4 regions of the Brenneria sp. L4-2C genome follow, and region 1 is predicted to be linked to each of the others. Evidence: predicted binding sites of a transcription regulator. Region 1 holds the regulator's gene; each other region holds the start of a gene.

Region 1 (8,104 bases):
AGCTTGATGTCGCGCAGCCAGACGGCTCTTTTGCTATAGGCCGCCATCAGCAGAAACATGATCCAGTAAACGGAAGCGGTAGCGACGCCACAGCCGACCCCACCCAGCTCCGGCATACCGAATTTACCGTGAATCAGGATATAGTTGATCGGTATGTTGATTACTAAGCCGATGAAACCAATGATCATGCCGGGCAGGGTTTTTGACAGCCCTTCGTTTTGACCGCGTAAAACCTGATAAAAAAGATAGCCTGGCACGCCCCAAAGGAGCGCTTGCAGATAGCCGACGGCTTTTTCCACCAGCTCTGGCGAGTCGTCATTCATCAGTCGGATAATCCGCTCCCCTTGATGGAGGGCCAGCATGGTCAGCACGGAAACGATCAATGCCAGAAAGAAAGATTGTCGAATTTGATGTGCGATACGGTCTCGGCGGCCTGATCCATTTAACTGCGCCACAACCGGAATAAGCGCAATCAACAGACCATGCCCGAAAAGAATGGCCGGTAGCCAGATTGACGTGCCGACGGCGACGGCCGCCATATCCGTTGCGCTGTATGCGCCTGCCATGATGGTATCAACCACCCCCATGGAGGTCTGGGACACTTGCGCGATGATGACAGGGATCGCGAGCGCTGATAATTTACGCGCTTCTGACAGATACTTCTGCACAAACACCTACCTTGAATTGACGAACTTAGCGGGATGATTAAACGTGGATAAAAAACGCGCTGCTATCACGAATAGCAATAAGCGCCTCATTGTAACGGCTTGCCGGAAGTAAATCAGCTTGCGGGAAAATAAATTAATCAAAGGTTCAAGAATGGTTTAAATGCGAACCGGCGACGGCAATCAGGTTTGGTTTTCCTCTTAATATGGGGCAAACTGCATCATAGCCATTTATACCCGCCGTTTTTCAGGTTGCCGGTGTATTGACTGCTCTCGCTCACCCGCGGCGTTTATTTGCGTAAGCGTCTCGGCATTCGTTCGATGGCCGTCTGCCCGCACCTTGAATCTATTGGGTGAATATTAATCAGCAATGAGTTGTTACCCGTATCGCTTAGCACTCATTTCATCTACAGCATTCTTTGAGAGGCAAGCCGTATGTTTACCGGTATTGTTCATGGCACCGCGCCGGTGGTGTCTATTGATGAAAAAGTCAATTTTCGCACACACGTTCTTCAATTGCCGCCTGAGTTATTGCCGGGCTTGGTGCCTGGCGCTTCGGTGGCCAACAATGGTTGTTGTCTGACGGTAACGTCGGTCAATGGCGATCGCGTTAGTTTTGACCTGATGAAGGAAACGCTGCGGTTGACCAACCTGGGCGATATTACCGAAGGCGACAGCGTTAACCTTGAGCGGGCGGCCAAGTTTGGCGACGAGATCGGCGGACACGTTATGTCGGGTCATATCATCTGCACGGCGGAAGTGGTGAAGATCCTGGTGTCGGAGAACAACCATCAGATCTGGTTCCGCCTGGCGGACGAGTCGCTGATGAAGTATGTGTTGCATAAAGGTTTTATCGGCATTGACGGCATCAGTCTGACAGTCGGTGACGTCACCCGCAGCCGTTTCTGCGTTCATCTGATCCCCGAAACGCTAAATCGCACCACGCTGGGACAAAAGAAACTGGGGCAGCGGGTGAATATCGAAATCGACCCGCAAACTCAGGCCGTGGTGGATACGGTAGAACGGGTATTGGCCGACCGAGGAGTTAGCGAGCCGTCCAGCGAAGAATAAGCGCTCAACAAAAAACCGCTCGGCGTATTGCGCGGGCGGTTCGAGGGCCAAACGATTAACGCGGAACGCGTATCCCGCCTTCAACGCCTTCCTTACTGAAAAGTACCTGCCAGAGCTGAATATCCCGCGCGCGGAACGCGCCGGCGCAGGCATTCAGGTAGTAGCTGAACATCCGGCGGAAACGCGCGGAGTAACGGTCGGCAAGCGCGGGCCAATGCTGCTGGAAACGCTCGAACCAGGCCATCAGCGTGCGATCATAATCGGCGCCGAAATTGTGCCAGTCTTCCATCACCATATAGGGTTCGCTGGCGCGCGCGATATGCTGGACGGAGGGAATGCAACCGTTGGGGAATATGTATTTATCAATCCAGGGATCGACTTTAGAGTCGGTTTTTTGCGCGCCGATGGTGTGCAGTAAAAATAATCCGTCGGACTTAAGGTTCTTATTAACGACCTGAAAATAGGTCTTGTAATTCTTGGGACCCACGTGTTCAAACATGCCGACGGACACCACCCGATCGAATTGCAAATCCAAATCGCGATAGTCCTGTAATAAAATCTCGACGTCCAGACCCTGACAGCGTTGCTGGGCCAGTTTCTGCTGTTCTTTGGAAATGGTGACGCCGATGACGGACACGCCATAACGACGTGCGGCGAATTCGGATAGTCCGCCCCAACCGCAGCCAATGTCCAATAGCTTCATTCCTGGTTGCAACTGGAGTTTTTCGCAGATCATTTGCAGCTTGTCTTCCTGCGCCTGCTCCAGAGTGGTCGCCTGTTTCCAGTAGCCGCAGGAGTATTGCATGTAAGGATCCAGCATCAGCGAAAACAGGTCGTTGCCCAAATCGTAGTGCTCTTTGCCGACAATCCAGGCGCGTCTTTTGGATTGCAGATTGATCAGTCTTGCGGCGGCAACGCGCAAAATGTCTTTCATATGATGGGGGACTTTTTTATCCAGACCGGCGCGTAATATGCGGTGAAAGAACATATCCAGCCGTTCGCATTCCCACCATCCGTCCATGTAGCTTTCACCCAATCCTAATGAGCCTTCACGCAACACGCGTTTGAAAAAATCGGGATTTTTAATCTTTATATCAAAAGGGCGGGAGCCGTTGATTTTGATATCGGCCATGTCCAGCATTTCACGCACAATTTGAAACCAGGAGTTGCCATGGCTCTCCAGTCCTTCTACATCCTCTATACACGATGAACTCATAATTTCTCCCTACCTTGCCGCTCACGGTGAAAACTGCAAGGAAAGCATAGACAATTTTTTACCCATTATCGGCATCGGTGGGTATCACCCATCGTCTACCCTCTGAATAACAAGAGGAAAATGAAGAGAAAAAGCCGGTACGCAAATACGTAGAGGCACTCATCCTTAAAATAAACGCGCACATCCAATATGCGCTCACACTATATAAGGATAGTGAATAAAGAGATTAATATGGTTGTTGTCGTCGAATTGCTGATCAGTTTAGGACTGCTTCAGCCAGGGTACAAGCATAAATTGGCTGAAGCAGCGTAGCGGCTAGAGGGTATAGCGGCAGATAAATGCGTGGGTGCTCAGGAATAACGCCGGTAATCGCGGAATGGGCCATCGGCGACGGAACGACGTTCTATCAGCGAAGGATGAACCTCAATAACCTGGGCGTCTTCGCGCTTACTGGTAATTCGGTCCAAAAGCATCGATAAGGCCGATTGTCCCAACCGTTCTTTCGGCTGGTGGATGGTGGTCAGCGCCGGGGTGAAAAAACGGGCATGACGAACATTGTCGTAGCCAATGACCGAGATATCCTGGGGAACGTGTAGCCCCAGTTCGTCCGCCGCGCAGATAGCGCCCATGGCCATAATATCCCCGCCGCAGAAAACCGCCGTGGGACGATGTTTCTGCGCCAGAATCTGGTGCATCGCCTTATAGCCGGATTCGGGTTCAAAGTCGCCCCGTACGATCCATTCATCGTGAATCTGAATATCGGCGTCGTGCAGCGCTTTTAAAAAGCCAAGATAGCGTCCGCTGCCGGTATTGCGCTCAAGAATGCCATGAATGGCGCCGATTTCCCGGTGACCGCGTTCGATAAGATAACGGCCCGCCATATAACCGCCTTCAAACGCGTTATCAATAATGGTGTCGGTAAAATCGCTGTGAGCCTGTCCCCAATCCATCACCACCATCGGAATACTGCGATAGTCTTCCAGCATGGCAAGGAGTTCGGGCGGATATTCCGCGCACATCACCAGCAATCCGTCGACGCGCTTTTGCGCCAGCATGGAAAGGTAGGCGCGCTGTTTATCGATGTCGTTATGCGAATTACACAAAATCATCGTATAGCCTTTGGCGTAGCAACCGTTTTCAACGGCTTCAATGATTTCCGCAAAGTAGGGCGCTTCGCTGGAGGTCGCCAACAGACCGATAGTCCTTGTATTATTCACTTTAAGACTGCGGGCCACGGCGCTGGGCGAATAGTGTAATTCTTTGATGGCGGCCCTGACGGCGGCTTTGGTTTCTTCGGCGACGAAACGTGTTTTATTTATCACATGCGATACGGTTGTGGTCGAAACGCCTGCGCGCTTTGCCACATCTTTGATCGTTGCCATGTAAAAGTGACTCCTAACCGACTCATTACAGTCGTATATATATTGTTAATCGTTTGCCTGCGTTTAACGTTCTCTTTCCAGATAAAAAAACAGAATTTTAGAAGGAGAATGCCGAATGTTATACCTGAAGGGGCAAGGCGGACTTTCTCGACCAATACGCGGCGTGTCGTCAAACAGCGAATTTTGTCCGATTTGACAGAAAAGTGAAAGCAGTAATTTATATTATTAGTGATACGCCGCCCTCAGTTTTTTCGGGCAAACCCGGCAACAGCGGCTATTGTTATACAAGATGCCGCTTTAGCCCGATGTTGAATGCAAGGCGCTAAAGAGGGTCAATATTTTCTTCTGATAATTCTTATACGCAAAGGAGATACCGATGGATGCCGACCTGAAGATTTCGCTGCTGGCCACCGTTGGGGCGCTGTTGCTGGTTGTCGTATTCAGTTTTGCCGCCGTATTGAATTAATTGAAACCAAGCGTTCGTTTTCGCCATCCGATCGGGCGCGTTTTCAACGGAAAACGCGCCCGATTTCCTTCTGATCGTTTCGTCGTTGCGGCTTAGCGAATGGTTTGCGGGGTGACGACGCGACGCGCGCCGACATAATGATCCTGCCAGTAATCTTCGCTCAGTTTGCTGATGCGAATATCTGAACCGGTACGCGGCGACTGAATGAATTTCCCGTTACCCACATACACGCCGACATGGTCGGCCGCGCCGCGGTTATTGATACGGAAGAAAACCAAATCGCCGCTTTCCAGTTCGCTTTTCTTGATCGGGGCCGCGTCGCGCAAATGATACATCTCATTGGCGGTGCGGGGGATGGGGATTTTTACCACGTCCTTGTAGGCATAATAAACCAATCCGCTACAGTCGAATCCGGTAAAGGGCGATGCGCCGCCCCAATGATAGGGTTTACCCACTTGATCCATCAGCTTATTCATCGCGGTCAATTTGGCATGCTGGTAACGTTTCTTGTGCGCTTCGCTCAGCGTTAACGCTTTTTCCGTTCCGTCGCCATTTACACCAACTTTTACCTTGGCGCGCGAGGAGGCATAGCGGGCTTCATTTGCCAAATGCAATTTTTTGAGATTTTTCCTGACTAACGCCGGCGTGTCGCTTTTCGTGCGCGATGGGGTCGGCGCCTGTTTGTGCCTGGCGAGGTGGATGACTTTAACTTTTTTCGTGGCGGCGTTTGTTTTGCCGCTATCCGTTTTGGTTTTTTTTACTTTTGCCGCGCCGGACGCTTTCTGGTTATTTTTCTTCGCCTGCGGATTTTTTTTGTGATCGTCCTCAATGTTTACGTTGGCCTTTCGTGACGGTAAATTCGGCGTATGCGGCGCCGCCTGGGCGATATTCAGGAATAGGTTACTGAAAAACAGGATAAAAAGGGTAATAAACAAGCGCATGATAGCCGTGGTCGTTCATCGTTATTAACTCACTGAGTGCGCACAGTATTCCCGAAAACCACATGATAAAAAAGTGGGCGCGGCCTCTTTATTCGAACAGAATAGTGAAAAAAAGTTAATGGGGGTTTTTGTCCTGCTCGATTTGTCATCGATTTCTACTGTGAGTTTCATCATTTGTCGGTTGTGATAGGGTAAAGGCATACCCACACAAAAAATGGCGTTTTTTTGTGGTCGCCGCCATCGGTACAATATCATTGAGTGGATGGCGCTGTAGTGGCTCATCTGATAGATGCTCGTGGTTAATGAACATGACGTTAGCCATCCTAAAGGTTTAAGGAAGCAAGAGAATGACGACAACGACAATTGAAAAAATTCAGCGCCAGATCGCTGAAAACCCGATCCTGCTGTATATGAAAGGTTCACCTAAATTGCCTAGCTGCGGATTTTCCGCTCAGGCGGTACAGGCGTTGTCTGCTTGTGGCGAACGTTTTGCCTATGTCGATATCCTACAGAATCCGGATATCCGCGCCGAACTGCCGAAATATGCCAACTGGCCGACATTCCCCCAACTGTGGGTCGACGGCGAATTGGTCGGCGGCTGTGATATCGTTATTGAAATGTATCAGCGTGGCGAATTGCAGCAGTTGATCAAAGAAACGGCGGATAAATACAAATCCCAGCAGGAAGGGCAGGAATAATCCGACGCGTAGCGGATAACCGTTTTCTGCAAGAGAAATAAAGAGGGTGGCGAAAGTCACCCTTTTTTTGCGCGTTCGGCTTAGTCTGCGGTGGACGTTTTCTCTAATTGATTTTCATTAAAAACGATAGGCCAGCCGCCCATGCGTTTCCAACGGTTGACCAGCTCACAAAAAAGCAGCGCCGTCTGGTTGGTATCGTAAAGCGCGGAGTGCGCCTGACTGGAGTCAAAATCGATGCCCGCGGTGATACAGGCTTTGGCCAGCACGGTTTGGCCCAATACCAGACCACTCAGCGCGGCGGTATCGAAAGTAGCGAAAGGATGGAAAGGATTGCGCTTCAGGCTGCAACGTTCGGCTGCGGCCATCATAAAGCTGTGATCAAACGTCGCGTTATGCGCCACGATGATGGCGCGGTTACATCCCTGATCTTTTAAGCCCTTGCGCACCACTTTGAAAATTTCATGCAGCGCTTCGTATTCGCTGACCGCGCCGCGCAGCGGATTGCTGGGGTCAATACCGTTAAACGCCAGCGCGGCGGGCTCCAATATGGCGCCTTCGAACGGCTCAATATGAAAATGTAGAGTTTCATCTGGCTGTAACCAACCATCAGCGTCCATTTTTAATGTTATTGCCGCAACTTCCAGTAAGGCATCGGTTTTAGCATTAAACCCGGCGGTCTCGACATCTATCACCACCGGATAAAACCCACGGAAACGACCACTCAGGGCGTTCAGGTCATTTTTATCAGCCATTAGTCTCTTAATCTTTAGCAAAATGCAGCGCGTATTATGGCAAATTTTGGCGGGAGATGCAGTAAGCGGAGAAAAGCCGCCGCTTCCCGCATCCGCGGTGAGAGGCGCCGCGGTGGAATCTCTCACCGTTTTTCTCCTGATCTTTGCGCTAACGGCATCAATCAGGCCGCCCGAAGCACATTAATGACCAAGCCCCTGACCGGACTGTGATTTTTCAATCAGTTCGATTTTATAACCATCCGGATCCTCAACGAATGCAATGATGGTGGTGCCGCCTTTTACCGGCCCTGCCTCGCGGGTCACGTTGCCGCCCGCCTGGCGAATGCTCTCGCAGGTTGCGGCGACATCCTCCACGGCCAGCGCGATATGGCCATAGGCGTTGCCTAAATCGTAACTCTCCACTCCCCAGTTATAAGTTAATTCTATGACGGCGCCTTCGCTTTCTTCGGTATAACCGACGAAAGCCAGCGTATATTTATATTCGGTATTTTCGCTGGTACGCAGCAGACGCATACCCAATACGTTGGTATAAAAATCGATAGAGCGTTGTAAATTACCAACACGCAGCATGGTGTGAAGTAAGCGCATAATTTCAATTTCCTCATTGGCTACTGTGGTTGACTGCAAACCGGGTGAAAAAATCTGTCAGAATGTAATTATAACGTTGCGCTTATAGCGAGTCCAAGTTATTGGCCGCGCGGTCACGCCAGTAGGTTTTGATGCCGAATGGGTGTAAACATGAGCGAATTTGACCCCAGTGGATTAAAAATAGACAAATCTATAAGGAGACATTAGCGGATAGCGCAGGAGAATCATCTGAAATTACAAAGATTAGCTGATATTTTTGTCGTTCGCTTTAGCAAAGGCTTGCCAGCGGGGAAGAACAAGGCTTCAATAAACAGAGCTAGACGGA
Region 2 (8,104 bases), on a different contig from region 1:
AACAGGTGGTTCCCTGTCGGGCCAACTGCACGAAGGCTTCCGACGAGTTCACGATGTGACACGGCACGCTGCCGGGCGATAAATCGAAGTTCTGCTGCAAGAAAGCCTGATGCATATCATCGAGATGATCGAACGCCACGGCGGGGGCGCGAAGAAGGGCGGAACGCGTCACGCCGTTGGGGAAATAGCGGGCCGCAAAGGCCGGTGAAGCAACGAACAGGTAGTCCAGCGCCCCCAGTTTATCAACCAGACAACTCGGCAACGGCTGAGGCTGGATACTCACGGCTCCCACGACTTCGCCGCGGCGCAATCTTTCCTGCGTCCGGGTTTCGTCTTCCACCTGTAGATTCAGGCGGATGGGCGAATCCGCCAGCACCGGTTGCAGGGCCGGCAGCAGCCAGGTCGCCAGGCTGTCGGCGTTAACCGCCAATGAAAGCAGCAGTGGAATATCGCTGCTGCTTTCATTGCCTAACCACTCCTCTTCCATCAGTTCAACCTGATGTAATAACGCCAGCAGTTTTTGGCCTTGCTCGGTGGGGCGGGGCGGGATTGTTCTGACTAATAATGGCTGACCGAACAGGTTTTCCAACTGTTTGATGCGCTGGGATACGGCTGATTGAGTAATGCATAATTTCTGCGCTGCGCGTTCAAAGCCCCGCTCACGGATTACGGCATCCAGAGCCTGAAGCGTTCGATAGTCCGGGCGTTTCATGAAAGTAAAAATCCTCTGAATGAAGTCAGTTTTTTTCACTATGCCACATTTTTTTGCTTTACCATGCAGAAATCTTATTTCCCGATTTTTTGTGCATGGCGGCGAGCGGCGGCAGGCCGCCAGCGGCTCGGCTTCCGGCGGATTGTCCGGTCGTCGGCGGAGCGCGCAAGGCGGCGCTCGACTGCGGTCCGGCTGCATCTTGGCGCCTATTGGGTATATAATGCCCTCCACATTTTTCGTATTTTCGTCTCTACGGGCCTGAAACAGACTATGACACAAGATGAACTGAAAAAAGCCGTTGGCTGGGCGGCGCTTGATTATGTTCGCCCTGACACTATTGTTGGCGTCGGAACGGGCTCGACAGCCGCTCATTTTATCGATGCGCTGGGGTCGATAAAACATCAGATTCAGGGCGCGGTATCCAGTTCCGACGCCTCGACGGCGAAACTGAAAAGCCTGGGTATCCCGGTTTTTGACTGCAACGAAGTCGATTCACTGGATGTTTACGTTGACGGCGCCGATGAAATCAACGGTCATATGCAAATGATAAAGGGCGGCGGCGCCGCGCTGACCCGTGAGAAAATCATTGCCGCCATCGCCCGCCGGTTTATCTGCATTGTTGATGCGTCAAAACAGGTCGATATTTTGGGTCGGTTTCCTCTGCCGGTTGAGGTTATCCCGATGGCCAGGTCTTACGTTGCCCGCGAGCTGGCGAAAATGGGCGGACAGCCGGAATATCGGCAGGGCGTGATAACCGATAACGGCAACATTATTCTTGATGTCCACAACCTGAATATCATGGATGCGATAGCCATGGAGAATCATATCAATGGTATTGCCGGCGTGGTGACCGTGGGTCTGTTCGCCAACCGTGGGGCGGATGTCGCGCTGGTGGGTACGGCTGAAGGCGTGAAGACGATTAAGTAACCTTTGTCATCGCCTGTGGCGCGGGCGGACGGCTGCGACTGAAAAATTTTTATATAAAAAAGACTGTTACGGCTAACGGCTCATTTTTGGTACTTAATATCACTTTTTCTTATTTTATTTGTCGTCAATATGGCGATGACGCTATTTAGCAACATTTTTTGCCAGGAATTTTAAGTGCAGATTCAATATGCGATGTCGATGAGGCAATCGTTTGTATTGCTGACTGCGTAATTTTTGTTATGTTGGACAGCGGCTGTTTAGCAAACTGCCGCATCTGAAGTCTGAAAATAAGGTCGGGAAATGGCAAAGGTATCATTAGAAAAAGATAAAATTAAGTTTCTGTTGGTCGAGGGTGTGCATCAGAGCGCGTTGGATAATCTGCGTGCCGCTGGCTACACCAATATTGAATACCATAAAGGCGCATTGGATCCGGAAGCGTTAAAAGCCTCCATCCGGGATGCGCATTTCGTTGGTATCCGTTCTCGTACGCACCTGACGGAAGAAGTTTTTGCCGCCGCTGAAAAATTGATTGCGGTCGGCTGTTTTTGTATCGGTACGAATCAGGTTGAATTACCGTCCGCGACAAAACGCGGTATCCCGGTATTCAATGCGCCGTTTTCCAATACGCGTTCCGTAGCCGAAATGGTGCTCGGTGAAATGCTGCTTATGCTGCGCGGTATTCCGGCTGCGAATGCCAAAGCGCACCGCGGCGTCTGGAACAAACTGGCGGTGGGTTCTTTTGAAGCCCGCGGCAAGAAGCTGGGTATCATCGGCTATGGTCATATCGGTACCCAGTTGGGTATTCTGGCTGAAAGCGTAGGGATGCATGTTTACTTCTACGATATCGAAAGTAAGTTGCCGCTGGGGAATGCTCAGCAGGTTCGCCATCTTTCAGATTTGTTGAACATGAGCGACGTGGTCAGTCTGCATGTGCCGGAAACCGACAGTACCCAGAATATGATGGGCGCTGAAGAAATGGCGCTGATGAAGCCGGGCTCTATTCTGATTAACGCCTCTCGCGGTACGGTGGTTGATATTCCCGCGCTGTGCGATGCATTGTCCAGCAAGCATATCGTCGGCGCGGCGATCGACGTTTTCCCCAAAGAGCCCGCGTCCAATGGCGAGCCTTTCCAGTCGCCGCTATGCGAATTCGACAATGTGCTTCTGACGCCGCATATCGGTGGTTCAACGCAAGAAGCGCAGGAAAACATCGGTGATGAAGTCGCCGGAAAACTGGCTAAATACTCGGATAACGGTTCAACGCTGTCTGCGGTCAACTTCCCTGAAGTTTCTCTGCCGACTCATAGCGAACGTGCCAGCCGCCTGCTGCACATTCATGAAAACCGCCCGGGCATTATCACCAAGATTAACCAGATCTTTGCTGAGCAGGGCATTAACATCGCCGCCCAGTATCTGCAAACGACGCCGGAAATCGGCTATGTGGTGATCGACGTTGAAACCGACGGCGCGCATACGGCGCTGCAACTGATGAAGGCGATCCCCGGCACAATCCGTGCCCGTCTGTTGTACTAAGTTGTCATCCAGCCCCGTCAGGGGCTGGCGTTTTCTTTCCGGTCAGAAGGCAATAACCACCTTGCCGCGCATATGGCCTCCCAGCACTTTATCATGCGCCTGTCGCAGCGTTTCGACGCTGAGTCCGTGCAAGGTTTCGCTTAACGTTCCCGGTAATTTTCCCGCGTCGACCAACTGCGCGACCTCATGCAGAATTTTTCCCTGCCGGCCGATGTCAGGAGTAGAGAACATGCTGCGGGTAAACATAAACTCCCAGTGCAGAGCCGCGCTTTTGAGCTTCAGGTCATTTTGATCGAGCGGATGTTGATTTTCCACGATAGTGCAAATATGCCCCAGCGGCGCGATCAGCTTGCCGATTGACGGCCAGTGTCCATCGGTATCATTCAGACAGAAAATATAATCCACCTGTTCGATGCCCTCTTTTCCAAGTTCCTCGACCAGATGCCGATAGTCGACGACCAGATGAGCGCCGCGTTGTCGGCACCATGCCGCCGAATCAGGCTGCGATGCGGTGGCGATAATTTTTACCGGACTGCGCAAGGCGGCAAGTGAAATCGCCAGCGAGCCTACGCCGCCGGCCCCGCCGATAATCAGCAACGTTTTCTCGCTATCGGCCTGCTGGATTTTCAAATGTTCAAATAATCCTTCCCAGGCGGTCAGCGCGGTAAGCGGCAACGCCGCCGCCGCCGGCCAGTCTAGCGATGCGGGTTTGCGCGCCGCGATGCGGGCATCGATCAACTGATGCGAACTGTTGCTGCCGGGGCGGGTGATATCGCCGGCGTACCACACTTCGTCGCCCACGTTGAAATCGCTGACGGCGCCGCCTGTTTTCAATACCACGCCGCTGGCGTCCCAACCCAGGATGCGCGGCGCGGTTAACCCGTTCTTGCGCAAACCAGCATGCACTTTGGTATCCACGGGATTAACGGAAACCGCCTTCACCGCCACCAGCAGATCGTGTTCGCCTGGTTCAGGGATGTCCTGGGTAATGGTGATAAAATTTTCCGGATGCTGGGGGTCGACAGCGATTGCATGAACACTCATGTGCGTTCCTCTCTATGTTTGCTGTAGATATTTTTCTTCATACACAGTGTAGATTGGCATCATCGGATTGATAAGATGGACAATCATGAATGTAGTGTTCGTCTATGGGTAACAATCATGTTTAAGCAGTTGCAGGATATGGCATTGTTTGCGCTGGTGGCTGAATGCGGCAGCTTTACGCTGGCCGCGAAGAAGGCCGGGTTGGCGAAGTCCAGCCTTAGCCTGCGAATCAGCCAGCTTGAACACCAATTAGGTATACGTTTGCTTAATCGAACGACGCGTCGGCTTAACCTGACGTTCGCCGGCGAACGTTATCTGATCCACTGTCGGGAAATACGGCTGGCCAGCGAACGGGCTGAACAGGCGATCCAACGTTTGCGCGATAATCCCAGCGGTCGTTTGCGCATCACCTGTCCGGCGGGATTTGGCTCGACATGGCTGGCGCGATTAACTACGGAGTTTCAGCAACGTTTTCCGGCGGTATCGCTGGAAATATCGATATCCGATGCCGTTATCGATCTGGTTCAGGATAGTTTTGACGTCGCATTGCGTACCGGGAAACCACAGGACTCGTCGTTGATTGGTCGAGCTTTAGGCTATACGCCCCGCTATTTACTGGCGTCGCCGGCCTATCTCGCGCAGTATCCGGCTTTGACGCATCCCCGGCAATTGCAGTCTCATCGTTGTATTACTCATCGGGCGTGGAGCGAATGGGCGCTGCATCGCGGTTCCGAATATTACCGCTGGCTGTTGCCTGAGGCGCATACCACGGACAATCTGTTATACGCCCGCGAGTGTGCTATTGCCGGCGCAGGCATTACCCTGTTGCCGGACTTTCTCTGTCAGGAAACCGACGTCTCAGCATCGCTGGTGCGGGTTTTGCCGGAGTGGCAGGCCGAAGCCAATGAACTTTATCTGGTTTATCCCAGCCGCAAGCTGAACTCGCCTGCGCTGGTCTGTTTTATTGATTTTGTCTTGCAGCACGGCGATCTGAAGCGCTATGCGCGGACGATGGACCTATAAGCGGCGAAAAAAAAGCCCGCTTTGCGGCGGGCCTGAGTTTGACGGCAACGCGTTATCGCTACCATCGTCATGCTGAATTACTTGGATATTTTCTTGTACTTGATGCGGTGCGGTTCAAGAGCGTCAGCGCCGAGAGTCCGTTTTTTGTACTCTTCGTATTCGGTGAAGTTACCTTCAAAGAATGCCACTTTGCCTTCATCCTGGTAATCCAGAATGTGGGTGGCGATGCGGTCGAGGAACCAGCGGTCATGGGAAATAACCATGGCGCAGCCGGGGAATTCCAGCAGGGCGTTTTCCAGCGCCCGCAGCGTTTCGATATCCAGATCGTTGGTCGGTTCGTCAAGCAGCAGGACGTTGCCGCCGACTTGCAGCAGTTTGGCCAGATGCAGACGGCCGCGCTCGCCGCCGGATAATTCGCCCACGCGTTTGCCCTGATCAACCCCTTTGAAGTTGAAACGGCCCACATAGGCGCGGCTCGGCATTTCGGTGTTGCCGATACGCATAATATCCTGTCCGCCGGAGACTTCTTCCCATACCGTTTTGCTGTTGTCCATGGCGTCGCGGAACTGATCGACCGAGGCCAGCTTCACGGTATCTCCCAGTGTGATGGTGCCGGCATCAGGCTGTTCCTGACCGGACATCATCCGGAACAGGGTTGATTTACCCGCGCCGTTCGGACCGATGATCCCGACGATCGCGCCTTTCGGCACCGAGAAGGACAATCCGTCGATCAGCTGACGTTCGCCATAGGATTTGCTCAGGCCGGCGACTTCAATCACTTTATCGCCGAGACGCGGGCCGGGTGGAATAAACAGTTCGTTGGTTTCGTTACGTTTCTGGTATTCCGTGCTATTCAGCTCTTCAAAGCGCGCCAGACGCGCCTTGCCTTTAGACTGGCGACCTTTGGCGCCCTGGCGAACCCACTCCAGCTCTTTCTCGATGGATTTACGGCGCGCGGCTTCGGCGGAGGCTTCCTGCGCCAGACGCTGATCTTTCTGCTCCAGCCAGGAAGAGTAATTGCCCTCCCAGGGAATGCCCTCGCCGCGGTCCAGTTCCAGAATCCAACCGGCGACGTTATCAAGGAAGTAACGGTCGTGGGTGATCGCGACCACGGTACCCTCGAAGTCGTGCAGGAATCGCTCCAGCCAGGCCACGGATTCCGCATCCAGGTGGTTGGTGGGTTCGTCGAGCAGCAGCATATCCGGTTTTTCCAGCAGCAGGCGGCACAGCGCCACGCGGCGACGTTCGCCGCCGGAAAGATTGGCGACTTTGGCGTCCCAGTCCGGCAGGCGCAGCGCATCCGCCGCCCGCTCCAACTGGTTGTTCAGATTATGGCCGTCGTGGGCCTGGATAACCTCTTCCAGTTTGCCTTGCTCGGCGGCCAGCTTATCGAAATCGGCATCCGGCTCGGCGTACAGCGCATACACTTCATCGAGCCGCTTCAGCGCGGTGACAACGTCGGCTACCGCTTCTTCAACCGATTCGCGAACGCTGTGTTCCGGATTCAATTGCGGCTCCTGCGGCAGGTAGCCGATCTTGATGCCCGGCTGCGGGCGCGCTTCGCCTTCAATGTCTTTATCAATGCCGGCCATAATGCGCAGCAGAGTAGATTTACCGGCTCCGTTCAGGCCCAGCACGCCAATTTTGGCGCCGGGGAAAAAGCTGAGGGAGATGTTTTTCAGAATATGACGCTTCGGCGGAACGATTTTGCCGACGCGATGCATGGTGTAAACATATTGAGCCACGTTGCGACTTCGCCTCTTTCTGTCTGTGTTGTTATCGATATATTGTTGCGCCACGCGTGGTAGTCGCGCTGGGCTTTTTGCCGCAGAGGATAACGCGTCCCTTTGCGGATCGATCGTGCTGATCCCGGAGTGTAACTGGTTTCCGCGTTCGATCCCAGCTATCCGGCGATTTGCTGCTGACGGCGCGTGAGGAAGATATTCTGAATTCTCTCACTTGGCGTGTCGCAGTCTTGTGTGATGTGCCACACTACATGAGTATAAACAGGCTCATGAGGAGTCTGGAGAGTGTGTTGCACGAATGGTTTTGTGATATCGATGGTTAAACGCATTGTTAAACGGGTCGATATTCGCATCGATAACGGATGAGGTTAACGCAAGTTATGGTCAAAGCGGGTCATTGGTGGTGTGTCATTGCGGCAGTATGTCTGGCAGGCGCTTCCAGCCATGTCAGGGCGGATTCTCTCGACGAACAGCGTCAGCGCTATCAGCAGGTCAAACAAGCGTGGGATAGTAATCAGTTGGACACCGTGGCGCAAATCATGCCGACGCTGCGTAACTACCCGCTTTACCCTTACCTTGAGTACCGCTCGTTGACCCAGGATCTGAGTCAGGTCAGCGTTTCACAGGTGAAACAGTTTATCGCTGCGCATCCCACGTTGCCGCCGGCGCAAAATCTGAATACCAGTTTTGTCAATGAACTGGCGCGCCGTCAGGATTGGTCGGGACTTCTGAGCTTTAGCCCGCAGCCGCCGAAGCCGGTTACGGCGCGCTGTAATTTTTATTACGCGCAGTGGGCTACCGGGCAGCGTCAGGGCGTCTGGGAAGCCACTCGGGATATTTGGCTGACCGGGCGTTCGCTGCCGGCGGCTTGCGACAAACTCTTTACCGCCTGGAAACAGGCGGGCGAACAGACGCCGTTGACGACGCTGGAGCGGATCCGTCTGGCGATCAACGAGGGCAATAGCGGATTGGTGACCTATCTGGCCAAACAGCTGCCGGACGATTACAAAACCATCAGCGATGCGTTGGTCAGGTTGCAGAGCGATCCTGCTACGCTCGAAGGCTTTGCCCGAGCGATAGGACCGACCGATTTTACCCGCAAGGTGACGCTGTCTTCATT
Region 3 (8,104 bases), on a different contig from region 1:
GTCATGATGGTGGCCGGGTTCGAGTTCACCAGAATGACGCGGTACCCCTCTTCGCGCAGCGCTTTGCACGCCTGCGCGCCGGAGTAGTCAAACTCACAGGCCTGGCCGATAACAATCGGGCCGGCGCCCAGAATCAGGATGCTTTTAATATCTGTACGTTTTGGCATTTTCTCGCTCCTGATTATTTCGCTGAAGAACGGTAAGTCTTGATCAATTCAATAAAGTGGTCGAAAAACGGCGCCGCATCGTGCGGGCCGGGGCTGGCTTCCGGGTGTCCCTGAAAACTGAACGCCGCTTTGTCGGTGCGGTGAATCCCCTGCACCGTGTGGTCGAACAGCGATTTGTGCGTCACCCGCAGAGTGGCGGGCAGATCGTTTTCATCCACCGCAAAACCGTGGTTCTGAGCGGTGATCATCACGCGATTATTATCCAGATCTTTTACCGGATGATTGCCGCCGTGGTGGCCAAGCTTCATTTTGACCGTCTTCGCCCCGCTCGCCAGCGCCAGCAACTGGTGGCCGAGGCAGATGCCGAATACCGGGATATCGGTGTCCAGAAAGGCTTTAATCGCCCGAATGGCGTAGTCGCAAGGCTGCGGGTCGCCCGGACCGTTCGACAGGAAGATGCCGTCCGGATCCAGTTTCAACACTTCCTCCGCCGGGGTCTGCGCCGGCACCACCGTCAGTCGGCAGCCTCTGTCCACCAACAGGCGCAGAATGTTGCGCTTGACGCCATAGTCGTAGGCCACCACATGGTACGGCAGTTCGCTTTCCTGCGTATCGGCGGGCAAATCGCCTTCCAATGTCCAGCTCCCCTGCAACCAGCGATAGCTCTCCGTTGTCGTGACCTCTTTCGCCAGATCCATCCCCTTCAGCCCAGGGAAAGCCTGCGCTTTTTCCAGCGCGAGCTCGGCATTCGGCTCGTCGCCCGCGATGATGCAGCCGTTCTGAGCGCCTTTCTCCCGCAGCAGGCGGGTCAGTTTGCGGGTATCGATATCGGCGATGGCGACAACGTTATTGCGCTTCAGGTACTCCGACAGGCTTTCTTCACTGCGGTAGTTGCTGGCGATCAACGGCAGGTCGCGGATTACCAGACCTTGAGCCTGGATGGATGGAGATTCTTCATCGGTTTTGTTGGCGCCGACATTACCGATATGGGGATAAGTGAGAGTGACGATCTGGCGGGAATAGGATGGATCAGTAAGGATTTCTTGATATCCGGTCATCGACGTATTGAAGACCACTTCCCCCACTGCCGTCCCTTCAGCCCCGATGGCCCGACCATGGAATTGGGTTCCGTCTTCCAGAACCAATAGCGCTGACTTAATCAAAACACCCTCCAAGGAATAAAAAATCATGTTATTTGCATATTAATTCAGATTAATCGATCTAAATCAACGCAAAAACCACCTTCAAGGTAAATTTTTGGCAAATTGGGCGCATTTTAATGACGGCCGGCTGAATTGTCCACTTCAACCGCACTTTTTCTCTTCTTTTACTGCTTTACACCTTAAAACCTCTCCCTCGCCCTTAAAAAGGGATGTTAACTAGGGAAAGAAAACGGTTGCCAACTCATGTGACTGAAAAAAAGCGCAACAATCAACCAACACGGACAATTTCATGCTTTCCGTGCGCGCAATCGGCCTGAAAAAACAAGAAAACACACAAAAATAACAGACTAAACAAAAAAACAACGATAAAATAAAAAAATACAAGTAGAGACATATAATCGCTACTTGTATCAATACATTAAAAAAATATTTTTTTATAAATCTTCCAATCCGAGCACATCTTTCATATCAAAAAGGCCGCTTTTCTTATCCTTCAACCATATTGCAGCACGAACCGCGCCATTTGCAAAGGTCATGCGGCTGGAAGCCTTGTGGGTAATCTCTACCCGCTCGCCGATATCCGCAAACATGGCGGTATGTTCGCCGACGATATCACCGGCCCGCACGGTCGCAAAACCAATGCTTTGCGGATCGCGCTCTCCGGTATGCCCTTCCCGCGCGTAAACGGCGCAGGTTTTCAGGTCCCGCCCCAGCGCGCCGGCGATTGCTTCGCCCATCGCCAGCGCCGTTCCTGAAGGCGCATCCACTTTATGGCGATGGTGAGCCTCGATAATTTCGATATCGGTGTAATCCCCCATGACTTTGGCGGCTTTCTCCAACAGTTTCAGCATGACATTCACACCGACGCTGAAATTCGCGGCGAAAACAATACCGATATCTTGTGCGGCGTCGCGAATCGCGGCCTTTCCCTGATCATCAAAGCCGGTGGTGCCGATGACCAGGGATTTGCGGTGCTGACGGCAAAATGCCAGGTGAGTCAGGGTACCTTCAGGACGGGTAAAATCGATAAGCACGTCAAATTCATCACGAACGGCATCCAGGCTATCGCTCACCGTCACGCCGGATTTGCCCAGCCCCGCCAGTTCGCCGGCATCAGCGCCCAGCAGCGACGAACCCTGGCGTTCCAACGCCGCGCCCAGTACGGCGCCTTCAATTTGCGCAACCGCTTGAATCAGCTGACGTCCCATGCGGCCGCCGGCGCCGGCAACCGCGATACGGATCGTTGAATCCTTCATTTTTATCTCTCTCTGCTATTTCCGCTATGACATGCACAGTAGGTTAACGGGCGTGAAGCTCTACCGCCAGCGCATTTATAAGCGGATTAGAAATTTATGTCAGTGGGAAAATTATATCAGTAAAAACCGTCATAACCGTTCGCCCAAACGAAAATCTCACCGGCAATAACGCATAAACATGCATTTTTATCGGCGTATTATCAATCGGCGATGAGGGCGATTCAGACGGGGGGAAGAGACGCGCCAGGCGTCCGTCAGCAAAAAAACGGCGGAGAAGACCGTTTCTCCGCCGCAATAAACTTAATCGATTTGCTTCACCTCAACGCGAAGCTCTTTCGGGACTTCAAAAACGATATTTTCTTCCCGCCCCTGAATTTCAACCGTCACCTGTCCGCCCAGCGCCTGTAAACGACTGAGCACCTGCTGCACCAGAATATCCGGCGCCGATGCGCCGGCCGTCACGCCGACATGACCGATACCCGCCAGCCAGTCTTCCTGAATATCTTCCGCGGTATCGATCAGATAAGCGGCTTTACCGGCGCGCTGCGCCAGCTCCGCCAACCGATTGGAGTTAGACGAGTTCTTTGACCCCACCACCAGCACCACGTCAGCCATGGCGGCCAGGTTGCGCACCGCTTCCTGACGATTGGTGGTGGCATAACAGATATCGTCTTTCCGCGGGCCGATAATACGCGGGAAGCGCTCACGCAGCGCGTCGATTACTGCAGAAGTATCATCCACCGACAGCGTGGTTTGCGTCATGAAACACAGGTTGTTTTCATCCTTTACCTGCAACCGCCACACGTCATCCGGCGACTCCACCAGGTACATACCGCCCTCGGCATTGCTGTACTGCCCCATCGTGCCTTCCACTTCCGGGTGTCCGGCATGGCCGATCAGGATAGCCTCCACCCCTTTCCGGCTCGCTCGCGCCACTTCCATATGCACTTTCGTCACCAACGGACAGGTCGCATCAAAGACCGTCAAATCCCGACTTTTAGCCTCATTGCGCACGGCCTGAGATACGCCGTGCGCGGAGAAAATCAAAATCGATCCGTCCGGCACTTCATCTATCTGTTCAATAAATATCGCGCCACGTTCACGGAGTCCGTTGACGACATAGCGGTTATGCACCACTTCATGGCGCACATAAATCGGCGTGCCGAATATCTCCAGCGCCCGTTCAACAATACTGATGGCACGATCAACCCCGGCACAAAAGCCGCGCGGGTTAGCCAGCAAGATCTGCATGCGGAACCTCCTGCCGAGATGGATCAATATCCAACACTTCCAGATCGAACGTAATAGATTGGCCGGCCAGCGGGTGGTTAAAATCCACCGTAACGGACTCTTCCGTCACATCACGGATAATACCCGGCATATCATTCCCGCCGACGCCGCTGAACAACATAATCGTTCCCACGTCCGGTATTCCCGTTTCGGCAAAATCGCGACGCAGGAAAAACTGGATCATATCAGGGTTTACCGGGCCAAAAGCCGATTCCGGCGGCAAGGTGAATCGCCGTTGCTCGCCGCGCTTCAAGCCTTGCAGATGTTGTTCCAGCTCTGCGGACAAACTGTCATCCCCCAGACGGAACAACGCGGGCTTACCGCTTTCACGGGTGGATTCCGCCACCGTACCGTTTTCCAGGGTCAGGGTGAAATGCACCAGCACGGCGCTGTTGCTCTGTACAGTCTCAGACATCAGTGACCCTTTTGCTTAGCCGAATCATCATGCTTATTGACAAAACCTTCCAGCACGATGAGCGCAGCACCAATACAGATTGCGCTGTCCGCCAGATTGAAGGTGGCGAAATGCCAGTTGCCGACATAGAAGTCGATAAAATCGACGACAAAACCATGCCACATCCGGTCAAACAGGTTGCCCAGTGCGCCGCCGATAATCAGCGCATAGGCGATGTTATTGAGCTTATGGCGCGCGCTGCCGCGATACATCATCACCAGCAGGGCGATAACGATGGCGATGGCGATGCCGGCGAAAAACCAGCGCTGCCAACCGCCCTTGTCCGCCAGAAAACTGAACGCCGCGCCGTAATTACGGGCATAGTGCAGATTCAGATACGGAATCAGCGGCTGCGTCTCTCCCAGCGCAAAGTTCGATAAAATCCACTGTTTGCTGCCCAGGTCGACAACCAGAACCAACAGCGCCAGCCACAGCCAGCGCAACCCACTCGAACAGATCGATTTATTCATCAGACAAATTTACGCTCTTCGCCTTTGCCGCCGACGTTGGTCGCGCAGCGACCACAAATGTCGGGATGATCGGTGTCAGTACCGATATCTGACTCATAATGCCAGCACCGCGGACACTTATGTCCTTCCGCCTTGCTTAAGGCAATTTTCAATCCGGGTAGTTCAGTGCTCTGCGCATCGGCCGGCGCATTTTCATACAGATCGACCTTGGCTTTGGAGGTCAGCAGAGCGAAATGCAATTCCTGCTGCAACTGATTCAGCTTATCCGCCAGAGCGGCATCGGCATACAACGTGACGGACGCCTCCAGCGATCCGCCGATACGCTTGTCGTTACGCGCTTGCTCGATCACCTTATTCACTTCGCTACGGACTTTCAGGATATCGGCCCAGAATGCGTCGTTCATGCTCTCAGCCGTATCCAGACCGAACAAACCGTCATACCACTCTTCGGTAAACACATACTGCGCGCGTTCTCCCGGCAGGTATCCCCAGATCTCATCCGCGGTGAAGGACAGAATCGGGGCCATCCAGCGCACCAGCGCCTCGGAGATGTGATACAACGCCGTCTGGCAGCTGCGACGGGCGATGCTGTCGCTCTTCGCGGTGTACTGACGGTCCTTGATGATATCAAGATAGAATGAGCCCATCTCGATAGAGCAAAACTGCATCAGACGCTGCACCACGCGGTGGAAATCGTAGCTGTCGTAGGCTTCGACGATCTCTTCCTGCGCCGCTTGCGCGCAGCCGACCGCCCAGCGATCCAGCACCACCATCTCTTCCGGTTTTACGCTATCCTTTTTCGGGTCGAACCCGTTCAGGTTAGCCAGCAGGAAGCGCGCGGTGTTGCGGATACGGCGATAGGCGTCCGCGGAACGTTTCAGGATCTCATCGGACACGGCGATTTCGCCGGAGTAATCCGTTGAACCGATCCACAGACGCAGAATATCGCCGCCCAGTTTGTTCATCACGTCCTGCGGGCTGACGGTATTGCCGATGGATTTGGACATTTTGCGTCCCTGACCATCCACGGTGAAACCGTGCGTCAATACCTGACGATATGGCGCCTTGCCTTTAATCGCCGTAGAAATCATCAAAGAGGACATAAACCAGCCGCGATGCTGATCGGAACCTTCCAGATACATATCCGCCGAATGGCCGCCGAATTCTGGACGAACGTCAACCACGGAGGCATGGGTCGATCCGGAGTCGAACCAGACGTCCAGCGTATCGGGAACCTTAACGTAATTCTCGGCATCGGCGCCCAGCACCTCTTTCGGGTCAAGATCCCACCATGCCTGGATCCCATCCTGCTCAACGCGTTTCGCCACTTCTTCAATCAATTCTTTGGTGCGCGGATGCAGCTCTTCCGTCTCTTTATGGACGAAAAGCGACATCGGCACGCCCCAGGTGCGTTGACGGGAAATACACCAGTCGGGACGGTTGGCGACCATCGCTTCAATACGCGCCTGACCCCAATCCGGGATCCACTGAACGCCTTTGATCTCAGACAGCGACTGCTTGCGCAACCCTTTCTGATCCATACTGATAAACCACTGCGGCGTCGCACGGAAGATGATCGGGGTTTTATGACGCCAGCAGCACGGATAGCTGTGCAGCAGCTTTTCCAGATGCAGGAGCGCGCCGTGTTCGCGCAGAATCTCAACAACGATATCGTTGGCCTTGAAGACGAATTTACCATCCAGTTCCGGGTAGGTGCCGGTCAGGTAACAACCATTCGGCCCGACCGGATTGGCGACTTCCAGCCCATATTGCTGTCCGATGACATAGTCGTCCGGACCATGGCCGGGCGCGGTATGCACCGCGCCGGTACCGGCATCCAGCGTAACGTGATCGCCCAAAATCGCCGGCACATCGAAGCCCATGAACGGGTGCTGGAAGCGTAACAGTTCAAGATCGCTGCCTTGGCATTCGCCCAGGACTTGCCAATGGTCGACGCCGATACGCTTCATCACGCTTTCAACCAGGTCGGCGGCAAGGATCAGCGCCTGCCCTTCGATCTGCACCAACTGATAGACAAATCCCGCATTCAGTGAAATCGCGCGGTTAGCCGGCAGCGTCCACGGCGTGGTGGTCCAGATAACCAGGGAAAGCGGGCCATCAACCTGCTTCACGCCGAATTTGGCGCTGACGGCGTCGGCATCAACGGCGTTAAAAGCCACATCGATGGAAGGTGAGGTTTTGTCATAGTACTCCACTTCCGCTTCCGCCAGCGCAGAGCCGCAATCGGCACACCAGTGAACCGGCTTGGCGCCTTTGTGCAGGTGGCCGTTTTCAATAACCCGACCCAGGGTGCGGATGATGTTGGCTTCCGTCTCAAAATCCATCGTCAGGTACGGATGATCCCAGTCGCCCAGCACGCCCAGTCGGATAAAATCTTTCTTCTGGCCGGCAACCTGCTCCGCCGCGTATTTACGGCATTCGGCGCGGAATTCCGCGGCGCTGACTTTTTCGCCCGGCTTGCCGATAAGCTGCTCGACTTTCAGTTCGATCGGCAGACCATGGCAGTCCCAGCCGGGTATATACGGCGAGTCATAGCCCGACAGGGTTTTAGACTTAACGATAATATCTTTAAGAATTTTATTAACTGAGTGACCAATATGAATACTGCCATTCGCATAGGGAGGGCCATCGTGCAGGATAAAGGTTTTTTTGCCCTTTTTCGCATGGCGAATAATCCCGTACAGATCCTGTTCATACCAACGTTGCAGCATGCCAGGTTCACGCTTGGCCAAATCGCCACGCATCGGGAACCCTGTTTCCGGCAAGTTCAGGGTAGTCTTATAGTCACTCATTAGATTCTCGATTTCGTCTTCGGCTAGAAAAATTAAACCGGTGTCTTTAGCCCGAAAAACATCCGGGCCGTCACCACATCGTCAGCGATTTGTCGCTTTAGCGCCTCAAGCGAAGCAAACCGCTGTTCATTACGTATCTTTTTACGCAGCACCACTTCTATATGACGACCGTATAAATTCATCGTCGTATCCAGCAGATGTACCTCAAGCTGCTGGCGCTTGTCGCCGGTTACCGTCGGACGCGAGCCAATATTGGCCACGCCCGGCACCGGCTCATCACCCAGCCCATATACGCTGACGGCATAGACGCCCTTGACCGGCGATACCTGCCGCTTTAACGGCAGATTGGCCGTGGGGAAACCTATCGTTCTCCCCAGAGCATTACCATGAACCACTCGCCCGGAAATGCTATAAGGGTGTCCCAACAGGTTTTCCGCCCGCGTTAAATCATCGTTCATGAGCGCCTCACGGATGGCCGTGCTGCTGACTCG
Region 4 (8,104 bases), on a different contig from region 1:
GAATAGACAAGGGGCCGAACACTTCTTCGGGCGTGGAAAAACGCGTCATCAGGTATTCAAACGCATTCGCATGGCGAAAGGCGAATTTTAGACGCCGGGCGATCATGCTTTTGGCGATGCCCGGCGGCCCCAGCAAAAAAACGCTTTCTCCGCTGAGCGCGGCCAGCAGACACAGGCGAATGGCATGTTGCCGTTCATACAGGCCATGCTCTAGCGCGTTGCTGAGGCGTGAAATTCTTTCAGCCAAAGTGGCGGATTGAACCATAATTAATCGATTGTTCCCAAGGTTTTGTTGGCGTAAAAACAATACTAATAATAAACGGAAGATCACAGAATTTTGTTAGCGGAAAGAGACTGATTATTGACACCTCTGGGCTGGTTAATCAATAAACGACCTTTTTCAGGATGTTTCTTAAACAATATAAAAATGGGATTTTGCTGCTATTTGTGCATACTGTGCGTTTTTGGGCGAGCCTGATGCAGCAAAACTGTATTCGCTAACGGATTGATAAAAGAAGATAAGTTTTATGAGCTCAGAACATAAACGTTCGCTGCCGGCGGTTACGCTGGCTGCGATAGGGGTGGTTTATGGCGATATCGGGACCAGTCCTCTTTATACGCTCAGGGAGTGCTTATCCGGGCAGTTTGGTTTTGGTGTTGAACCGGACGCCGTCTTTGGCTTTCTTTCCTTGATATTTTGGTTGTTGATCATTGTTGTTTCCCTCAAGTATCTGACCTATGTCATGCGAGCCGATAATGCCGGCGAAGGCGGAATACTCACCCTGATGTCGCTGGCCGGGCGAAACACCTCCTATCGAATCACCTCGGTGCTGGTGATTATGGGACTGATTGGCGGCAGTTTCTTCTACGGCGAGGTGGTGATCACCCCGGCAATATCGGTGATGTCCGCAATAGAAGGGATCGAGATCGCCGCGCCGTCGATGGAACACTATATCGTTCCGGTATCCATCGTTGTTCTGACTTTGCTTTTTATTATTCAAAAGCATGGCACCGGCAGCGTCGGCAAGCTGTTTGCGCCGGTAATGATGATCTGGTTTCTTACGCTGGCGGTTTTGGGCGTACGCAGCATCATGGATAACCCGCAGGTATTGCATGCGCTGAACCCCCTGTGGGCCATTCACTTCTTTATTGAATATAAAATGGTGGCGTTTTTTGCACTGGGGGCGGTGGTGTTGGCCATTACCGGCGTAGAGGCGCTCTATGCGGACATGGGGCATTTCGGTAAATTCCCCATCCGTCTGGCCTGGTTTACCGTTGTCCTTCCCTCGCTGGTGCTGAATTATTTCGGTCAGGGCGCCTTATTGCTTAAAAACCCGGAAGCGATAAAAAACCCCTTCTTTCTGTTGGCGCCCAACTGGGCCTTGATTCCCTTATTGGTTCTGGCGACCCTGGCGACGATTATCGCCTCTCAGGCGGTCATTTCAGGCGTATTTTCACTGACTCGTCAGGCGGTGCGCCTGGGGTATCTTCCGCCCATGCGCATTGTTCATACTTCCGACATGGAGTCCGGACAGATTTATATCCCGGCGATTAACTGGCTGTTATACGTTGCCGTCGTGATCGTGATTATCAGCTTCGAGCATTCGAGCAATCTGGCGGCGGCGTATGGCATCGCGGTAACCGGCACCATGGTGCTGACCAGTATCCTGTCCTGCACCGTGGCAATACATAACTGGCACTGGCATCGCTATCTGGTATGGGTATTGCTGATTGGATTACTGCTTATTGATGTACCGATGTTTTTGGCCAACGTGATGAAAATTTTCTCCGGCGGCTGGCTGCCGCTGACGCTGGGGATGGTGATGTTCATCATCATGACGACCTGGAAAAGCGAGCGTTTCAGACTATTGCGTCGCCTGAATGAACATGGCAATTCACTGGATGCCATGATCGCTTCGCTGGAGAAAAGTCCCCCGTTGAAAGTGCCGGGTACGGCGGTTTATCTGTCGCGCGCCACGCACGTCATTCCGTTTGCGTTGCTGCATAATCTTAAACATAACAAGATATTGCATGAGCGGGTGGTACTGCTGACCATGAAAACCGAAGATGCGCCTTATGTGCTGAATGCGCGTCGGGTTGCGGTGGAGCAGCTTTCGCCGACATTCTGGCGCGTTGTCGCCAACTATGGCTGGCGCGAAACGCCGAACGTGGAAGAGGTGTTTCATCGCTGTTGGCTGGATGGATTAACCTGCGAAATGCTGGAAACCTCATTTTTTATGTCCAACGAGTCGCTGACGATGGGGAAACGTCCCTGGTATCTGCGATTACGCGGCAAGCTGTTTATGATGCTTAGCCGTAATGCGCTGCGAGCGGCCGATCAATTCGAAATTCCGCCTAACCGGCTGATTGAACTGGGTATTCAGGTGGAAATTTAGCCTGATTCATTGCGGCGATGTCGGGAAAACGGGGGCGGGAACGTCCATCCCCGTGTTGCCCGGCTTTTACCAGCTCACCGACGCCGTCAGGCCGCCTTGCGGGCGGTTGATCAGATGAACCTGCATGCCATGCAGACGGGCGATATTTTTTACAATGGATAATCCCAAACCGCTGCCGGACTTCTCCTGTCCCGGAGGACGAAAAAAGCGCTCGCCGACCCGCGCCAATATCGCATCGTCGATGCCTGGCCCCTCATCGTTAACCAGAATACTTTGCGTCGTGAGCGTCAGCGTTACCGTTCCGCCCTGGTGGCTGTAGCGAATGGCGTTATCAAGCAGATTGCGGATCAGCAGCGTCAACAGCAGCGGGTGTCCCTGGCGGATAATAGACGCTTTCGGGACTTCCAGCTTCAGTTCAATGCCTGCCGCTTGCGCTTTATGGTAATGGTCGATAACCATTTGTTGCAGCAACGCCTGAAGTTCCACCGGCTGCTGCCCATCGGCGAACGATTCCGAGTCAAGCCGCGACAGCGTTAACAACTGATCCACCAGCCGCGTGGCGCGATCGATTCCCTCGTCCAGATTATTCAGCGCATGGCGACGCACGGGTTCGTCATCGTGCGCCAACTGCGCCAATTCCGTCTGTACCTTCAGCGCGGCCAGCGGGCTGCGTAATTCATGCGCGGCGTCCGCGGTAAAGCGGCGCTCGCGCAGCAGCATCTCGCCGATGCGCACGAACAGGCTATTCAGTTCATTCACCAGCGGGCGCACTTCCTGCGGAACGGCATGGGTATCCAGCGGAGCGTCATCTTCCGGCGGACGCCGGCGAAGCTGCGTGGCAAGGCGTTTTAGCGGCGACAGTTCGCGGGAAACCAGCCAGAACATCAACAGCAACATAACCGGCAGGGCAAACAGCCAGGGCAGGAGGTTGGTCTTGACGAGCCCCAGCGCCATATCCTGACGGTACTCCCACTCCTGGCCGACCACCACCACATAACGATTATCCGCCGTCGCCAGCCATACCATGCGCCAGCGGTCGTTATCATCGCGCAGCTTGCCGTTGGTGAAGCCGTTTTGCGTGTAGTCGAAGATAAAATCTTTGCCGTTCTCGCCGTCATTCAGCGCCATTCGCCCGTCGCGGGTAAAAATGGCGAAAGCCAGCGCGTCGTCCTCCTGTTCCCCGCGCCTTTCGCGCGCCAGACTCTTGGTTTTCGGCAGGGCGGGAGAATCCACCACGATTTCATCCGGATGCATGGTAGCCAGCCGCTTGGCGAACAGCATCTGCTGGGTATCGAACAGCTCGTTGATATGCTCGCGGGTTTGATGCCACGACAGGATCCCGGCGGCGCCCCAGCAAAGCAGCGTCAGCAGGACAAAACCGGCGATCAGGCGTAAACGCAGGCTGAGGCGCGTCATGGCGCCGCCCCCAGAATATAGCCGACGCCGTGTACCGTGCGGATAAATTCGCCGCCCAGTTTTTTGCGCAGGTGGTGAATATGCACTTCCACGGCGTTGCTGGAAACGTCGTCGTCCCATCCGTAGAGCTTTTCTTCCAACTGCGAACGAGTCAGCACCCGTTGGGGATTCATTAAGAACAGCTCAAGCAGCGCCAGCTCGCGGGATTTAAGCGCCACCGGTTGATTATTGCAGGTAACGGTGCGGGAACCCGGTTCAAGGGATACCGCGCCGTGGGTCAGCGTGGGCTGTAATTGACCGTGCCGGCGGCGGATTAACGCCTGCAAGCGCGCGGCGACCTCCGCCAGGGCAAAAGGCTTGCACAGATAGTCGTCGGCGCCCGATTGCAGGCCGGTAACGCGCTGTTCCAGCGCGTCCCGCGCGGTGAGGATCAATACCGGCTCATCGTGTCCGGACTGACGCCACTGGCGCAGGATATCCAGCCCGTCTATTTCCGGCAGACTCAAATCAAGGATCACCGCGTCATAGGGCGCGGCTTGCAGCGCGCTCCGTCCGGCGTTGCCCTGCATAAACCAGTCGACGCTAAAGCCCAGCTTAATCAGTCCGGCCTTGATGCCGTCGCCAATCAGACGATCGTCTTCTATCAACAGTATTCTCATCACCGCCCACCCTATTTGCATAGGGTGATGTTATACGGTTTAACGCGCCGGATTGACAACCGAAAAAGCCATAAACGGGCGGCGATCCACAGGATTGATAAATATAAGAGAAACTGAACTATCCTTAAGATTCTGTTAAGAACATTTTGTTTTACTCGTCGCGTCAGACAAACAACGCGCAGTTTTACTGCACGACGACAAGCGAGAAATGAGGAAACGATACTATGAAAAAGACAGCCGCTGTATTCGCTATCGCTGCGTTATGTTCCGCGCCGGTTTTCGCCGCCCAGAGCGGCGGCGGATTTCTGGATCCGAATGCTAAAACGGCGCAACATCAGCCTGCCCAGGGCGGGTTTTCAGGCCCTAACGGCAGTGTAACCACGGTCGCGAAAGCGAAAGATCTGAAAGACGACAGCTGGGTGACGTTGCGAGGCAACATCGAGCAGCGCGTCGGCGATGAGGATTATCTGTTCCGCGATGATACCGGCACCATCACGGTTGAAATCGATGATAAATACTGGAACGGACAAACCATCACGCCGCAGGACAAGGTTGAACTGCAAGGCGAGCTCGATAAGGGCTTCAATTCGGCCGAGCTGGATGTCAAACAGGTAAAGAAAATTCAGTAAGCGAACGCTGATGCCCATCGTTTAAGGATCGGAAGACTGGGGATGGGCTCCCTTATCCCCAGTTTTCCGTGATATTTAGCCAAGCCTTTTCATTTGATGTAACCCTCCGCCATTCGCCGTTTTACCATTCCGCTAACGAAACGTTTCGATAACGATCACATTTTTGTTATTTCCTCTTTGCCTTCCTTGAGGCTCTCTTCCTAAAATAACCATCAGCGAAACGTTTCGCTGTGGAGTGAAAAATGAAAAAAGCCGTATTGCTGAATGCTGATATTTCTTCCGTAATTTCCCGTTTGGGACATACCGATCGGGTTGTTATTTGTGATGCGGGCTTGCCGATTCCTGATACGACAGTTCGTGTCGATCTGGCGTTGACGCACAACGTTCCCGCGTTTTTGCAGGTCGTGGCGGTCGTCACCAGCGAGATGCAGGTTGAGGCCGCGATTCTTGCAAAAGAGATGGTCGAAAAAAATCCGCGACTCCACAACGCGTTACTTGAACAGTTAAAACAACTTGAGCGACACCAGGGAAACTTAATTGAATTGCATTATGTCAGCCATGAAGATTTTAAAATCCAAAGCGGAAAAAGTCGGGCCGTCATTCGCAGCGGGGAATGTTCCCCCTATGCCAATGTCATCCTTTGCGCCGGCGTAACGTTCTGAGGCTTCAATGCAACCTTTATTGCAACTTCAAGGCATTAACAAATCGTTTCCCGGCGTTAAGGCGCTTTCCGGCGCGGCATTAAACGTCTATCCGGGGAAGGTGATGGCGCTGGTGGGAGAAAATGGCGCCGGCAAGTCCACCATGATGAAAGTGCTGACCGGTATCTACAGCAAAGATGCCGGCAGCGTACATTTTCTGGGAAAGGAAGTGGACTTCAACGGCCCCAGGTCTTCGCAGGAAGCCGGGATTGGCATTATTCATCAGGAACTTAACCTGATTCCTCAGCTTACTATCGCGGAAAACATTTTCCTCGGCCGTGAATTTACCAACCGCTTTGGCCGCATTGACTGGAAAAAGATGTACCAGGAAGCGGATAAACTTCTCAAACGCCTGAATCTGCGTTACGACAGTCGACGCGCCGTGGGCGACCTGTCCATTGGCGATCAGCAAATGGTGGAGATCGCCAAGGTGCTGAGCTTTGAATCGAAAGTCATCATTATGGATGAGCCTACCGATGCCCTGACCGATACCGAAACCGCGTCGTTATTCAGCGTAATTAAAGAGCTACAGGCTCAGGGGCGCGGCATTGTTTATATTTCCCATCGTCTGAAAGAAATTTTCGAAATATGCGACGACGTCACCGTATTCCGCGACGGTCAGTTTATCGGTGAACGTCCGGTCGGCGAGTTGCAGGAAGAACGGCTCATCGAAATGATGGTGGGACGCAAGCTTGAAGAACAATACCCTCGACTGAATCAGGCGCCGGGAGCGGTTCGCCTGCTGGTGAAAAACCTTTCCGGGCCGGGCGTCGATGATGTCAGCTTTAGCGTGCGCAAAGGCGAAATTCTTGGCGTGGCGGGCTTAATGGGCGCCGGGCGCACCGAATTAATGAAGCTTCTCTATGGCGCGCTGCCGCGCACCGGCGGCTATGTAGAGCTGGATGGCCGGGAAGTGGCGGCCCGTACGCCGCAGGATGGCCTGGCGAACGGCATTGTTTATATTTCCGAAGACCGAAAACGTGACGGGCTGATATTAGGCATGTCGGTTAAAGAGAACATGTCGTTAACCGCGTTGCGTTATTTCAGTCGTCGCGGCGGACAAATCAAACATCCCGAAGAGCAACTGGCCGTCAGCGATTTTATCCGCTTATTCAATATTAAAACGCCGTCAATGGAGCAGCCTATCGGGCTGCTGTCCGGCGGCAATCAGCAAAAAGTCGCCATCGCTCGCGGTTTAATGACTCGTCCGAATGTGTTGATCCTGGATGAGCCGACGCGCGGGGTCGATGTGGGGGCGAAGAAAGAGATCTATCAATTAATCAATCAGTTCAAACAAGAAGGACTGAGCATCATTTTGGTGTCGTCCGAAATGCCCGAAGTATTGGGGATGAGCGACCGCGTTATTGTCATGCATGAAGGTCGTTTAAGCGGCGAGTTTTCGACAGAGCAGGCAACCCAGGAAGCGCTGATGGCCGCGGCCGTTGGTAAGCGATACGGCGTAGAGCAGGAGTAAGTCAGATATGAGTACCCAATCCATCACGGCAAAACGCTGGTTCAGCAAAGAGTGGCTGTTAGAGCAAAAATCGCTGATTGCTTTGCTGATCCTTATTGCCGTGGTTTCCGCCATGAGCCCTAATTTTTTCACCCTGAACAATTTGTTCAATATTCTCCAGCAAACCTCGGTGAATGCCATTATGGCGGTGGGAATGACGCTGGTTATTCTCACCTCAGGCATCGATCTTTCCGTCGGCTCTTTACTGGCGTTGACCGGCGCAGTCGCCGCGTCGATTGTCGGTCTTGAGGTTAATGCGCTGTTCGCGGTCGTCGGAGCGCTGGCGTTAGGTGCGGCGATCGGCGCCGGCACGGGCGTCATCGTATCGAAAGGAAAGGTTCAGGCGTTCATCGCCACGCTGGTGATGATGCTGCTGCTGCGCGGCGTCACCATGGTTTATACCAACGGCAGCCCGGTCAATACCGGTTTTTCCGAGGCCGCCGATACCTTTGGCTGGTTTGGCATTGGCCGCCCGTTAGGTATCCCCACGCCGATCTGGATTATGGCCATCGTTTTTGCCGCGGCCTGGTACATGCTGCATCACACCCGGTTAGGCCGTTACATCTATGCGCTTGGCGGCAATGAGGCCGCTACCCGGCTGTCGGGCATCAGCGTGGATAAAATCAAAATCATCGTCTATTCCCTGTGCGGGCTGCTGTCCGCCCTGGCGGGAATTATCGAAGTGGCGCGTTTATCGTCGGCTCAGCCTACCGCCGGAACGGGCTATGAACTGGACGCCATCGCCGCGGTGGTGCTGGGCGGAACGAGCCTGGCCGGCGGTAAAGGTCGG

The links. The regulator PurR, encoded in region 1, represses purine synthesis genes. The targets are predictions, from matches to a motif close to CANGCAAACGTTTGCNTG.
Region 2: the regulator PurR is predicted to act here: its motif matches at 1,840-1,857, upstream of serA (phosphoglycerate dehydrogenase).
Region 3: the regulator PurR is predicted to act here: its motif matches at 1,553-1,570, upstream of carA (glutamine-hydrolyzing carbamoyl-phosphate synthase small subunit).
Region 4: the regulator PurR is predicted to act here: its motif matches at 5,314-5,331, upstream of rbsD (D-ribose pyranase).

Annotation. Positions count from the first base shown of each region.
Region 1 is NZ_JBEIAC010000001.1:12,277-20,380, forward strand. Features, by position in the region: gene ABRZ26_RS00090 (MATE family efflux transporter) at 1-668, opposite strand, end outside; gene ABRZ26_RS00095 (riboflavin synthase subunit alpha) at 1,101-1,736, shown strand; gene cfa (cyclopropane fatty acyl phospholipid synthase) at 1,792-2,952, opposite strand; gene purR (HTH-type transcriptional repressor PurR) at 3,303-4,334, opposite strand; gene cydH (cytochrome bd-I oxidase subunit CydH) at 4,711-4,800, shown strand; gene ABRZ26_RS00115 (C40 family peptidase) at 4,893-5,741, opposite strand; gene ABRZ26_RS00120 (Grx4 family monothiol glutaredoxin) at 6,089-6,439, shown strand; gene rnt (ribonuclease T) at 6,520-7,191, opposite strand; gene gloA (lactoylglutathione lyase) at 7,372-7,779, opposite strand.
Region 2 is NZ_JBEIAC010000008.1:161,730-169,833, reverse strand. Features, by position in the region: gene ABRZ26_RS13815 (LysR family transcriptional regulator ArgP) at 1-712, opposite strand, end outside; gene rpiA (ribose-5-phosphate isomerase RpiA) at 983-1,639, shown strand; gene serA (phosphoglycerate dehydrogenase) at 1,940-3,172, shown strand; gene ABRZ26_RS13800 (zinc-binding alcohol dehydrogenase family protein) at 3,215-4,216, opposite strand; gene ABRZ26_RS13795 (LysR family transcriptional regulator) at 4,334-5,239, shown strand; gene ettA (energy-dependent translational throttle protein EttA) at 5,317-6,984, opposite strand; gene sltY (murein transglycosylase) at 7,365-8,104, shown strand, end outside.
Region 3 is NZ_JBEIAC010000008.1:130,105-138,208, forward strand. Features, by position in the region: gene carB (carbamoyl-phosphate synthase large subunit) at 1-167, opposite strand, end outside; gene carA (glutamine-hydrolyzing carbamoyl-phosphate synthase small subunit) at 182-1,330, opposite strand; gene dapB (4-hydroxy-tetrahydrodipicolinate reductase) at 1,765-2,586, opposite strand; gene ispH (4-hydroxy-3-methylbut-2-enyl diphosphate reductase) at 2,887-3,837, opposite strand; gene fkpB (FKBP-type peptidyl-prolyl cis-trans isomerase) at 3,818-4,291, opposite strand; gene lspA (signal peptidase II) at 4,291-4,800, opposite strand; gene ileS (isoleucine--tRNA ligase) at 4,800-7,613, opposite strand; gene ribF (bifunctional riboflavin kinase/FAD synthetase) at 7,646-8,104, opposite strand, start outside.
Region 4 is NZ_JBEIAC010000022.1:3,577-11,680, reverse strand. Features, by position in the region: gene ravA (ATPase RavA) at 1-265, opposite strand, end outside; gene kup (low affinity potassium transporter Kup) at 528-2,396, shown strand; gene qseC (quorum sensing histidine kinase QseC) at 2,463-3,812, opposite strand; gene qseB (quorum sensing response regulator transcription factor QseB) at 3,809-4,471, opposite strand; gene ABRZ26_RS21470 (YgiW/YdeI family stress tolerance OB fold protein) at 4,696-5,100, shown strand; gene rbsD (D-ribose pyranase) at 5,343-5,762, shown strand; gene rbsA (ribose ABC transporter ATP-binding protein RbsA) at 5,770-7,275, shown strand; gene rbsC (ribose ABC transporter permease) at 7,283-8,104, shown strand, end outside.